Regions from separate parts of the Kribbella sp. NBC_00889 genome, predicted to be linked through region 3. Evidence: riboswitches for the same ligand, from Rfam matches in the RefSeq annotation. Region 3 holds a riboswitch; each other region holds the start of a gene.
What was found. Region 3 has a riboswitch for cobalamin ahead of cobN (cobaltochelatase subunit CobN). Riboswitches for the same ligand answer to the same signal wherever they lie in the genome.
Positions count from the first base shown of each region.

Region 1: it holds a riboswitch for cobalamin, as region 3 does, so the genes downstream of both, OG817_RS06215 (ribonucleoside-diphosphate reductase subunit alpha) here and cobN (cobaltochelatase subunit CobN) in region 3, are expected to answer to the same signal.
Region 2: it holds a riboswitch for cobalamin, as region 3 does, so the genes downstream of both, metE (5-methyltetrahydropteroyltriglutamate--homocysteine S-methyltransferase) here and cobN (cobaltochelatase subunit CobN) in region 3, are expected to answer to the same signal.

Region 1 is NZ_CP108783.1:1,281,445-1,284,715, forward strand. It holds gene OG817_RS06215 (ribonucleoside-diphosphate reductase subunit alpha) at 1-2,032, opposite strand, end outside; cobalamin riboswitch at 2,165-2,308, opposite strand; gene OG817_RS06220 (DinB family protein) at 2,412-2,993, opposite strand; gene OG817_RS06225 (Fic family protein) at 3,053-3,271, opposite strand, start outside.
Region 2 is NZ_CP108783.1:4,684,009-4,687,279, reverse strand. It holds gene metE (5-methyltetrahydropteroyltriglutamate--homocysteine S-methyltransferase) at 1-1,549, opposite strand, end outside; cobalamin riboswitch at 1,641-1,867, opposite strand; gene ppdK (pyruvate, phosphate dikinase) at 2,186-3,271, shown strand, end outside.
Region 3 is NZ_CP108783.1:3,795,675-3,798,945, reverse strand. It holds gene OG817_RS18520 (hypothetical protein) at 1-109, opposite strand, end outside; gene OG817_RS18515 (DUF3500 domain-containing protein) at 215-1,183, shown strand; gene OG817_RS18510 (hypothetical protein) at 1,272-1,490, opposite strand; cobalamin riboswitch at 1,517-1,644, shown strand; gene cobN (cobaltochelatase subunit CobN) at 1,680-3,271, shown strand, end outside.

The DNA of each region.
Region 1 (3,271 bases), 2.5 Mb from region 3:
TGATCTGCTCCATCGAGCTGTCGGCGAAGGCGACCGCCGCCTCTGAGGCATACGGTATCCGTAGCCGGAAGAGTGCGTCGGAGAACCCCATCAGGCCGAGACTGATCGGCCGGTGCCGCAGGTTCGACCGCTCCGACTCGGGCGTGGTGTAGAAGTTCGTGTCGATGGTGTTGTCGAGCATCCGGACCGCCGCCATGACGGTGTCGCGGAGCAGCTCGGCGTCCAGCCCGTCAGGTGTGACGTGGGCAGCCAGGTTCACCGAGCCGAGGTTGCAGACGGCGATCTCGTCGGCGCTGGTGTTCAGGGTGATCTCGGTGCACAGGTTCGAGGAGTGGACGACACCGTCGTGCTGCTGCGGCGAGCGCAGGTTGCACGGGTCCTTGAACGTGATCCACGGGTGCCCGGTCTCGAAGAGCACCGTGAGCATCCGCCGCCACAGATCGACCGCCTTGACCCGCTTGAACACCCGGATCTCGCCACGGTCCGCGGCCTGCTCGTAACCGCGGTAAGCCTCCGCGAACGCAGTGCCGTACAGGTCGTGCAGCTCGGGCACGTCGTCGGGGGAGAAGAGTGTCCAGTCGCCGCCGGCCTCGACCCGTTGCATGAACAGGTCGGGGACCCAGTTCGCGGTGTTCATGTCGTGGGTACGGCGCCGCTCGTCTCCGGTGTTCTTGCGCAGATCGAGGAACTCCTCGATATCGATGTGCCAGGTCTCGAGGTACGCGCAGACCGCACCCTTGCGCTTGCCACCCTGGTTCACCGCGACCGCGGTGTCGTTGGCGATCTTCAGGAACGGTACGACGCCCTGCGACTCACCGTTGGTCCCGCGGATCCTGGCGCCGATGCCGCGCACCGGGGTCCAGTCGTTGCCGAGGCCGCCGGAGTACTTGGCGAGCAGCGCGTTGTTGCGGATGCCTGCGAAGATCTCGGCCAGGTCGTCCTGGACTGTGGTCAGGAAGCAGGCAGACAGCTGCGGTCGGGTCGTGCCGGAGTTGAACAGGATCGGCGTCGACGTCATGAACCGGAACGAGCTGAGCATTTCGTAGAACTCGATGGCCTTGGCGTCACGGTCGTCCTCGCGCAGCGCTATCCCCATCGCGACGCGCAGGAAAAGCGCCTGCGGCAGCTCGAAGCGCACCTTGTCGATGTGCAGCAGGTAGCGGTCGTACAAGGTCTGCAGGCTGAGGAAGGTGAAGTCCAGGTCGCGCTCGGGCCGGATCGCGGCGGCGAGGCGCGGGAGGTCGAAGGTGGCCAGCTCGGGATCGAGATGCCCGGCTTCGACCCCGAGTTCGACGTAGCGCGGGAAGTAGTCCACGTACGCCTGGGCCATCTCCGCCTGGCTCGCCTGCCGCGGCTCGCCGTGGACCCGGCCGAGCGCCTCGCGACGGATCTGGTCGAGCAGCAGCCGGGACGCGGCGAAGCTGTACTGCGGCTCGGTCTCGACGTACGACCGGGCGGCCATCACCAGAGCGAGCTCGACCTCGTGTTGTGCGATGCCGTCGTAGCAGGAGCCAAGGGTCTCGTCGAGGATCAGCTCGGGGTCGACCGCGTCCAGACCCGTGGCCGCCTCCGCGACGATCACGCGCAACCTGTCGACATCGAGCGGCGCGATGCTGCCGTCGGCCGCGCGGACGCTGAGCGTGGGCTTGTCGGTGATACCGGAAGGGTCGGCCGGGGTGCGGGCCTTGGTGCGCTCCTCGCGGTAGAGGACGTACGCACGGGCGACCTGGTGCTCGCCGGCGCGCATCAGCGCCAGCTCGACCTGGTCCTGGATGTCCTCGACCTGCAGGCTGCGGCGGGCGTCACCGCGGCTCGTCAGGGCCTCGACGACCCGGCCGGTCAGGTCCGTCACCAGGTCACGGACCCGGTGGGTGGTGCCCGCCTCGGCACCCTCGACGGCGAGGAACGCCTTGGTCATGGCGACCGAGATCTTGGTCTGGTCGAAACCGGTGTGGCCGCCGTCGCGGCGTACGACGGTCAGCTGGACCGACCGGTCGGCTGTCGCCGACCGGGATGAGGAAGCAATCGTCACAGGTGTTGTCTCCAAAAGAGTTCGGAGGACCGGAGCCACGCGGAGGGGCGCACGACGGGGCCGGCAGCACCGGCCGGGAACACTGCCGCCACGCCCTGCGACCCACCCGCGAGGTCTCGGACCACGTGCACCGGCGGTGCACGCGCTGGTGGCAGGTATCCGGACTCGCGGAAGGCTTCCGCTCACCGTTGCGGGGCAGTTCCGGACTCGCACCGGATTCCCCTGTTGCCTCGGCGTGGCCCCACATCTTGTGGTGCCAGGACGCGATGAGCTGTCCAAATATGCAGAGCCACTCCGAACCACCAGCAGTAGTGATGCTAAGCGGCAGCCCCTACATCTTGTGGTAGCGCCACGCCGCGTGTCGCACATGTTGTGGTCCTCACGCCGCGACCGCGTAGAGGTCCTGCAGCGTCATGATCTCCGAGCCATGGTGGATCAGCTCGCGATTCAGCCGCAGTACGACGTGACCGAACGGCTCGCCCGCGTCCAGCTCGGTCGCCTGGCTGAGGCCGATCGTCATCACCTGCTCCTCGTCGAGAGCGGCGATCGCGTCCTGCCAGGCCTCGACCCAGTGGGTCAGCCACGCCACCGCATCGCGCGCGTTGCCGTGCAGGGTGATGTCGGCACGTCCCTGTTGGCTCGCGCCGAAGGTCCACTCCCAGCGCTCGAAGAACGTCTCGGTCAGATGGGCGATCAGCCAGGCGATCGTGCGTGGTCCGCGATGGTCCGGCTCGTCGGGCCACTGCGCGACCCACTCGCCGGACCCGAGTGATCGGAACCGCCCGGTGTAGTGCCGGCGTACGACGGTCAGCGCCTCGCTGCTCGGTCGCCAGAAGTACTGGTCGTCGGTCAACTGCGCGAGCCGGCCGGACAGCACCATCCAGCTGAAGCCGAGCTGGCCCCGGACCATGGCCATCGCCGATGGCCGGTGCAGGATGTCCCAGTCGAACGGCTCTGGCATCATCTCTCCCTGTATGATCGAACATATGTTCGAATTCTTGCTCGCTCGGGAGACGAAAGTCAATGTGCGTTGCGTGTTGGTGCTGGCCTCGATGGAACCGGTCTGCTAGGCGGCTCGATCCGGGTGTCCGCGGCCGGGCTGGCGAAGCGGCGTTCGAGCAGGGTGAACGCGTCGATCAGTTCGGGCGCCTCGTAGACGCGGTTGCGTCGGCCGTCGGTGATCTCACGCAGGATGCCGGCCTCGACGAGCCTCGCCAGACCCTGGTTGGTCGCCTGCTG
Region 2 (3,271 bases), 890 kb from region 3:
GGACGCACCGGCTGCCGTACGACTGCACCCAGCCGTGCCTGGTGGTCGCGAAGCCGTCCAGCTGTTCGGCGAAGTACTGGACCATGTCGTTGCGCTCGGGCTCGCCGTGCACGAGCACGTCCAGCCCGAGTTCTTCCTGCAGGCTGATCACCCGCGCGATCTCGGCCCGCATCCGCTCGTCGTACGTCGCCTGGTCGATCCGGCCGGACCGGAGTTCGGTCCGGGTACGGCGGAGATCCGCGGTCTGCGGGAACGAGCCGATCGTGGTGGTCGCGAGATCCTGCAGCCCGATCGACTCCTGCGCCTTCCGGCGTTCGTCGTACGGCGCTCGCTGCCGATCCTCGGGACCGATCGCGGCGACCCGGTCGCGGACCGCCTGCTCACGAGCGAGGCCGGACTCGTTCAACGGGCCGCGGGACGGATTGTCGAGGTTCACCAATACGCCGGGCTCGTCCTCGCTGAGCGCACGGCCGAGCAGGACCACCTCGTCGACTTTCTGCCGCGCGAACGCGAGTCGCGCCCGCACCTGCGGATCGAGCTCGTCCTCCGCATCCACGTCGTACGGCAGGTGGAGCAGCGAGCACGAGGTGGAGACGGCGAGCCGGCCGACGGAGCCGAGCAGCTTCACGCAGGTCGACAACGCCTCACCCAGGGCAGTGCGCCAGACGTTCCTGCCGTCGACCACCCCGGCGAAAACGGTCTTACGCTGGATGGCCGGCAAGACGGCCAGTTGGTCGACCAGGCCAGGAGTGGACACGAGGTCGACCGCCAGCCCCTCGACCGCGGTGGACGCCAGCACCGGCAGGGCAGCACCGGGATCTCCGAAGTACGTCGCGACCAGGAGACGCGGGCGTTCGGTGAGCTTCGCCAACCGGTCGTACGCGCGACGGAGAGCGTCGAGCTCAGCCGGTGTGCGGTCCTGGACCAACGCCGGCTCGTCCAGCTGCACCCAGTCGGCTCCCGCGGCATCGAGCCTGCCGAGGAGTTCGGCGTACGCGTCCAGGAGACGGTCGAGCAGGCTGAGTGGCTCGAAGCCCGGAGTTGTGGATTTCGAGAGCAGCAGGAAGGTCAGTGGTCCGATCAGGACCGGGCGGGTCTCCACACCGGCTTCTCGCGCGGCCGCCAGGTCTTCGAGTGGCTTGGCCGGGTTGAGCCGGAACACCGTGTTCTCGGTGAGCTCGGGGACCAAGTAGTGGTAGTTGGTGTCGAACCACTTGGTCAGCTCCAGCGGCGCGACCTCGGCGTGGCCACGTGCCATCGCGAAGTACGTGTCGAGTCCGGAGCGACCGAGGGCGCGGAAGCGCTCCGGAATGATCCCGAACAGCTGCACGTGGTCGAGCATCTGGTCGTAGTACGAGAAGGTGTTACCGGGGAGAACGTCGAGTCCGCGGCCGGCCAGGTCGCGCCAGGTGTCGGCGCGCAGTCGGTGGGCGGTCGCCTCCAGTTCGGCCGCGTCGCTGTCGCCGGACCAGTACTTCTCGACGGCCTTCTTGAGTTCACGGTCCGGGCCGATGCGCGGATAGCCCAGCACTGTCTTGATGGTGTTCACGTCTCTCTCCTCGCGAGCGTGCCAGGGATCGGCGGGGTCGCGGAGACGCCGGACGGGTCCTCCCACGAGACCACCGATCCACCGCGCACCGGCTGGTGCGCGGACCGTCGGCAGGTCTTCGGACTCACGGGCAGTCCGGTCGGTCCGACCGGTCGGCCTACTGGCCGTCGCTTCCCGGACGCCGGGCGTCCAGTGCTGTCTGACGGCTGTCGTTCCCGTTCACCGCTGCGGGGCAGTCCCGGATTCACACCGGGTTCCCTCTTGCCTCGCCTCGTCGTCGACCACCCGACCAGGCGAACCGTCGGCAGTGCCGAGCGTAACCCGCGGGCACCGCGACGCGCCGGACGGCGAGACGAACACCACTCGCGGTGCCCGCCGTCGACACGACGAAACCCCGGGAGCGATTCGCTGGAAGGTTTCGTTGGCGAACGTGCCGATTGTCTTGCGTTGTCAACGGGGGAAGGGTTTTCCGGCCTTCGACCTGTGGGCAGAGTCACGTCGGCATCGTGAGACCAGTGTTCAACTGGACTGGTTTTCGGGCTTACTCTGAGAGCAACGCCCCCGCCACTGGAGTCGATGGGCCAGCGGGCCACCACACCGCGCTCAGAAGCACCGCCTGAACCACAGGGAGTGATCGTGCCGAAACTCGTCTACGACTTCGCCGAAGGCAACAAGGACATGAAGGAGCTGCTCGGCGGGAAGGGGGCGAACCTGGCCGAGATGACCAACCTCGGCCTGCCGGTGCCACCCGGATTCACCATCAGCGCCGAGGCCTGCCGCGCGTACCTGGCCACCGGCTCGGTGCCACCGGAGTTGGCCGACGAGATCGACCACCACGTCGACGTACTGCAGCAGAAGATGGGCAAGAAGCTCGGCCAGGCCGACGACCCGCTGCTCGTCTCGGTCCGGTCCGGAGCGGCCGTGTCGATGCCCGGGATGATGGAGACCGTTCTGAACGTCGGCCTGAACGACGACTCGGTGAACGGGCTCGCGCATCACTCCGGCAACCCGCGGTTCGCCTGGGACGCGTACCGCCGGTTGATCCAGATGTTCGGCAAGACCGTGCTCGGCATGGACGGCGACGTGTTCGAGGGCGCGATCGAGGCGGCCGAGGAAGCCAAGGGCACCCGCAACGACCTCGACCTGGACGCGGACGACCTGAAGCGCCTGGTCGAGACCTTCAAGCAGGCCGTCCACGAGCACACCGGCCGCGAGTTCCCGCAGGACCCGCGGACCCAGATGGACCTGGCGATCGAGGCCGTCTTCGGCTCGTGGAACTCCGAGCGCGCGATCCTCTACCGCCGGCAGGAGCGGATCCCGACCGACCTCGGTACTGCGGTCAACATCTGCTCGATGGTGTTCGGCAACCTCGGCATGGACTCCGGCACCGGCGTCGCGTTCACCCGCGACCCGTCGAGCGGTCAGCCCGGTGTGTACGGCGACTACCTGCAAAACGCGCAGGGCGAGGACGTGGTGGCCGGCATTCGCAACACCGTCCCCCTCGCGGACCTGGAGCAGATCGACAAGACGTCGTACGACGATCTGATGGCGATCATGGCCAAGCTCGAGGGCCACTACCGCGACCTGTGCGACATCGAGTTCACTGTCGAGCGCGGCAAACTGTGGATGCTGCAGACGCGGGTCGGCAAGCGGACCGCGGCGGCCGCGTTCCGGATCGCGACCAGCCTGATCGACGAGGGCGTGATCGACACCGACGAGGCG
Region 3 (3,271 bases):
GGTACAGAACGAACAGGAAGACCAGGTAAACGGCCAGCATCACGCCAGGCCTGCTCAGGGACCCCACCACGACAGAGACCACGCCGCGAGCCCCTGACTGTTCAGACACCAGCGCAGCGTACGACGGCGTCGGGTTCTCACGTGTCGCGACCGGGGCGAGGTGGTGGTCGTAGGCTGGGCGAGGCATTCTGGTCGACGGAACGGGAGCATCGGCATGGTTGTGGAGCAGACCCGGGAAGCGGTTCTCGAACTCTTGGCGAGCCTGTCGCCGGCGCAGCTGGACAAGATCAAGGCGGCGTTCGACACCCCGGACCATAAGCAGTGGACCTACCTGCCGGGTGCGGTACCGGGCCTTCCGCTGACGGAGCTGACTCCGGCCCAGCAGCAGTTGGTGGAGCGGCTCGTCGCGATCGGGTGCAGTGAGCGCGGTGTGGCCGACGTCTGGGCGGTGTGGGACGCGGAGATCATCGTGCGCGGGATCCCGGCCCTGCCGCCGAGCGGCGAGTGGGAGGGATCCGTCGTCGGCGACCGGTACTTCCTGCGGGTGCTGGGCGATCCGGCTGGGACGGAGCCGTGGGCCTGGCGGCTGAACGGGCATCACCTCGCGTTGCACGTGACACTCGTGGACGGGGCGATCTCGTTCACCCCGCAGTTCCTCGGGTCGAATCCGGCCGAGGTCCGGTCCGGGCCGCAGGCCGGCCGGCGTTTCCTCGCCGCCGAGCAGGACCTGGGCTTCCAGCTCCTGCACGCGCTCGAGCCGGCCCAGCGTGAGGTGGCCGTCGTCTCGCCGGACGCACCCGACGACATCCTGACCCGGCACGACCCGGTCGCCGACGCCAAGCTTCTCCACCAGGGCCTCGCGTACGGCGACATGACCGCGGAACAACGGCAGTTGTTCAGCCTCCTCATCGGCCAGTACGTCGGGAGGGCCGCCGGACCGATCGGGTTGCAGACCTGGCAGGACATCACCGACCAGGGCATCGAGCGCCTCAGCTTCGCCTGGGCCGGCGCGACCGAACCCGGCATCGGCCACCGCCACTACTACTCGATCGCCGGCCCGACGTTCCTGGCCGAGTACGACAACACCCAGGACGACGCCAACCACATCCACTCGGTCTGGCGAGACCTCCGCAACGACTGGGGCACCGACCTCCTCGCCGCCCACTACGCCATGCACCGCTGAGCGATTCAGCGGAACTGGTGGGTCGCGACCCAGTTCGCGACTTGGCGGCCGAGCCGGTTCCCGCCGCGGCCTGCGTCGATGCGTGGGCCTAGGCTCGTGGCTGCTTCAGGGTCGTCCGTTCGGCGATCGCGTTCCAGGTCGTGACCACCGCCGGATCCGTGTCATCGGTGCCGTCGCCTTGGCGAATGCCGGTCGCCAGGCTGGTCGGGACCAGGACGGCCGAGGCGACGAGACCGGCAGCCAGAGCGATGACGAGTCCAGGGTGTTCGCGGCGCACCGGATTCTCCTTCAGCCGCCTTCTGGTCACCTCCAGCATAAGTGGGCGCGTCCGATAGAGTCTCGGCGTCAAGCGATGGCAACTGCAGGAACCCGGTGTGAGTCCGGGACGGTCCCGCCACTGTGACCCAGCGCCGTAGTCAGGCGTAGGGGAGTCAGGAACTGCCGCTGTCGCACCTCCGGACGGGGCGTGGACACCCCGAGGAAGGACCGGTCGCGCATGCCCGCGAACCTCCTGCTGCTCTCCACCGCCGACACCGATCTGCTCGCCGCCGCCGAGGCGGACGCCGGCTGGAAGGTCGCTAACCCCGCCCGGCTCGACCTCGCCGACCTGGCCCCGTTGCTGGACGCGGCCGAGATCGTCGTGGTCCGGTTGCTCGGCGGTCGCCGGGCCTGGGAGGAGGGCCTCGACGCGGTGCTCGCCTCCGGCAAGCCGGCGGTCGTGGTCAGTGGCGAGGCCGCGCCCGACGCCGAACTGATGTCGTTGTCGACCGTGCCGGCGGGCGCGGTGACCGAGGCGCTGGCCTACCTGCGTGAAGGCGGCTCCGAGAATCTGCGTAACCTGGCCGGCTTCCTGAGCGACACGCTGCTGCTGACGGGCGACGCGTTCGACCCGCCCCGCGCACTCCCGGCGTACGGCGTCCGCGGGACGTTCGTCGAGGATGAGCGGCCGGTGGTCGGCATCGTCTACTACCGAGCGCACGAGATCTCCGGGAACACGGCCTTCGTCGATGCGCTGGCGAGTGCGGTCGAGGCCGCCGGCGCGCAGTCGCTGCCCGTGTACTGCGGGACGCTCCGCGGACTCGACCCGACCAGCGATGAGAACGCCGGACTGTTCGACCTGCTGCGGAAGTGCGACGTCCTCGTCACGACCCTCCTGGCCGCCGGCGGATCCGTCGCGGCCAACGCGAGCGCGGGCGGCTCGGACGATGCCTGGGACGCCGGCGCGCTCGCGTCCCTCGACATCCCGCTGATCCAGGGCCTCGCGCTGACCTCGACCCGCGAGCAGTGGCTGGCCAGCGACGCCGCGATCAGTCCGATGGACGCCGCGACCCAGGTGGCGATCCCCGAGTTCGACGGACGACTGATCACGATCCCGTTCTCCTTCAAGGCGTACGACGCCGACGATCTGGCCCGGTACGCGCCGGACCCGGAGCGGTGTACCCGGCTGGCTGGGATCGCGGTGGCGCATGCACGGCTCCGCCACGTGCCGAACGGCGACAAGCGACTCGCGCTGGTGCTGTCGTCGTACCCGACCAAGCACGCCCGGATCGGGAACGCGGTCGGCCTTGACACTCCAGCCTCGGCGGTCGTCCTGCTCGGGCAGCTCGAGGACGCCGGGTACGACCTCGGCGGCCTCGACCTCAGTGAACTGCAGGGCGCGGACGGCGCAGACGGGCTCATTCACCGACTGATCGCGGCGGGCGGTCACGACGTTGATTGGCTCACCGACGAGCAGTTGGCCAGCGCCGTCGCGACGATCCCGCGGTCGGTCTACCAGCAATGGTTCGGTCGCGTCCCGGAGTCGTTGCGCGAGGCAATGACCAAGGCGTGGGGCGAGCCGCCCGGTGAGCTGTACGTCGACACGTCCGGGGACGAGCCCGCGATCGCGTTGGCGGCGCTGCGCTTCGGGAACGTCGTACTGATGATCCAGCCGCCGCGCGGCTTCGGGGAGAACCCGGTCGCGATCTACCACGACCCGGACATGGCGCCGTCGCACCACTACCTGGCGGCGTACCGCTGGCTGGAGGCCGCGCCGTCGGATGGCGGCTTCGGTGCGCACGCGGTCGTCCACCTGGGCAAGCACGGCAC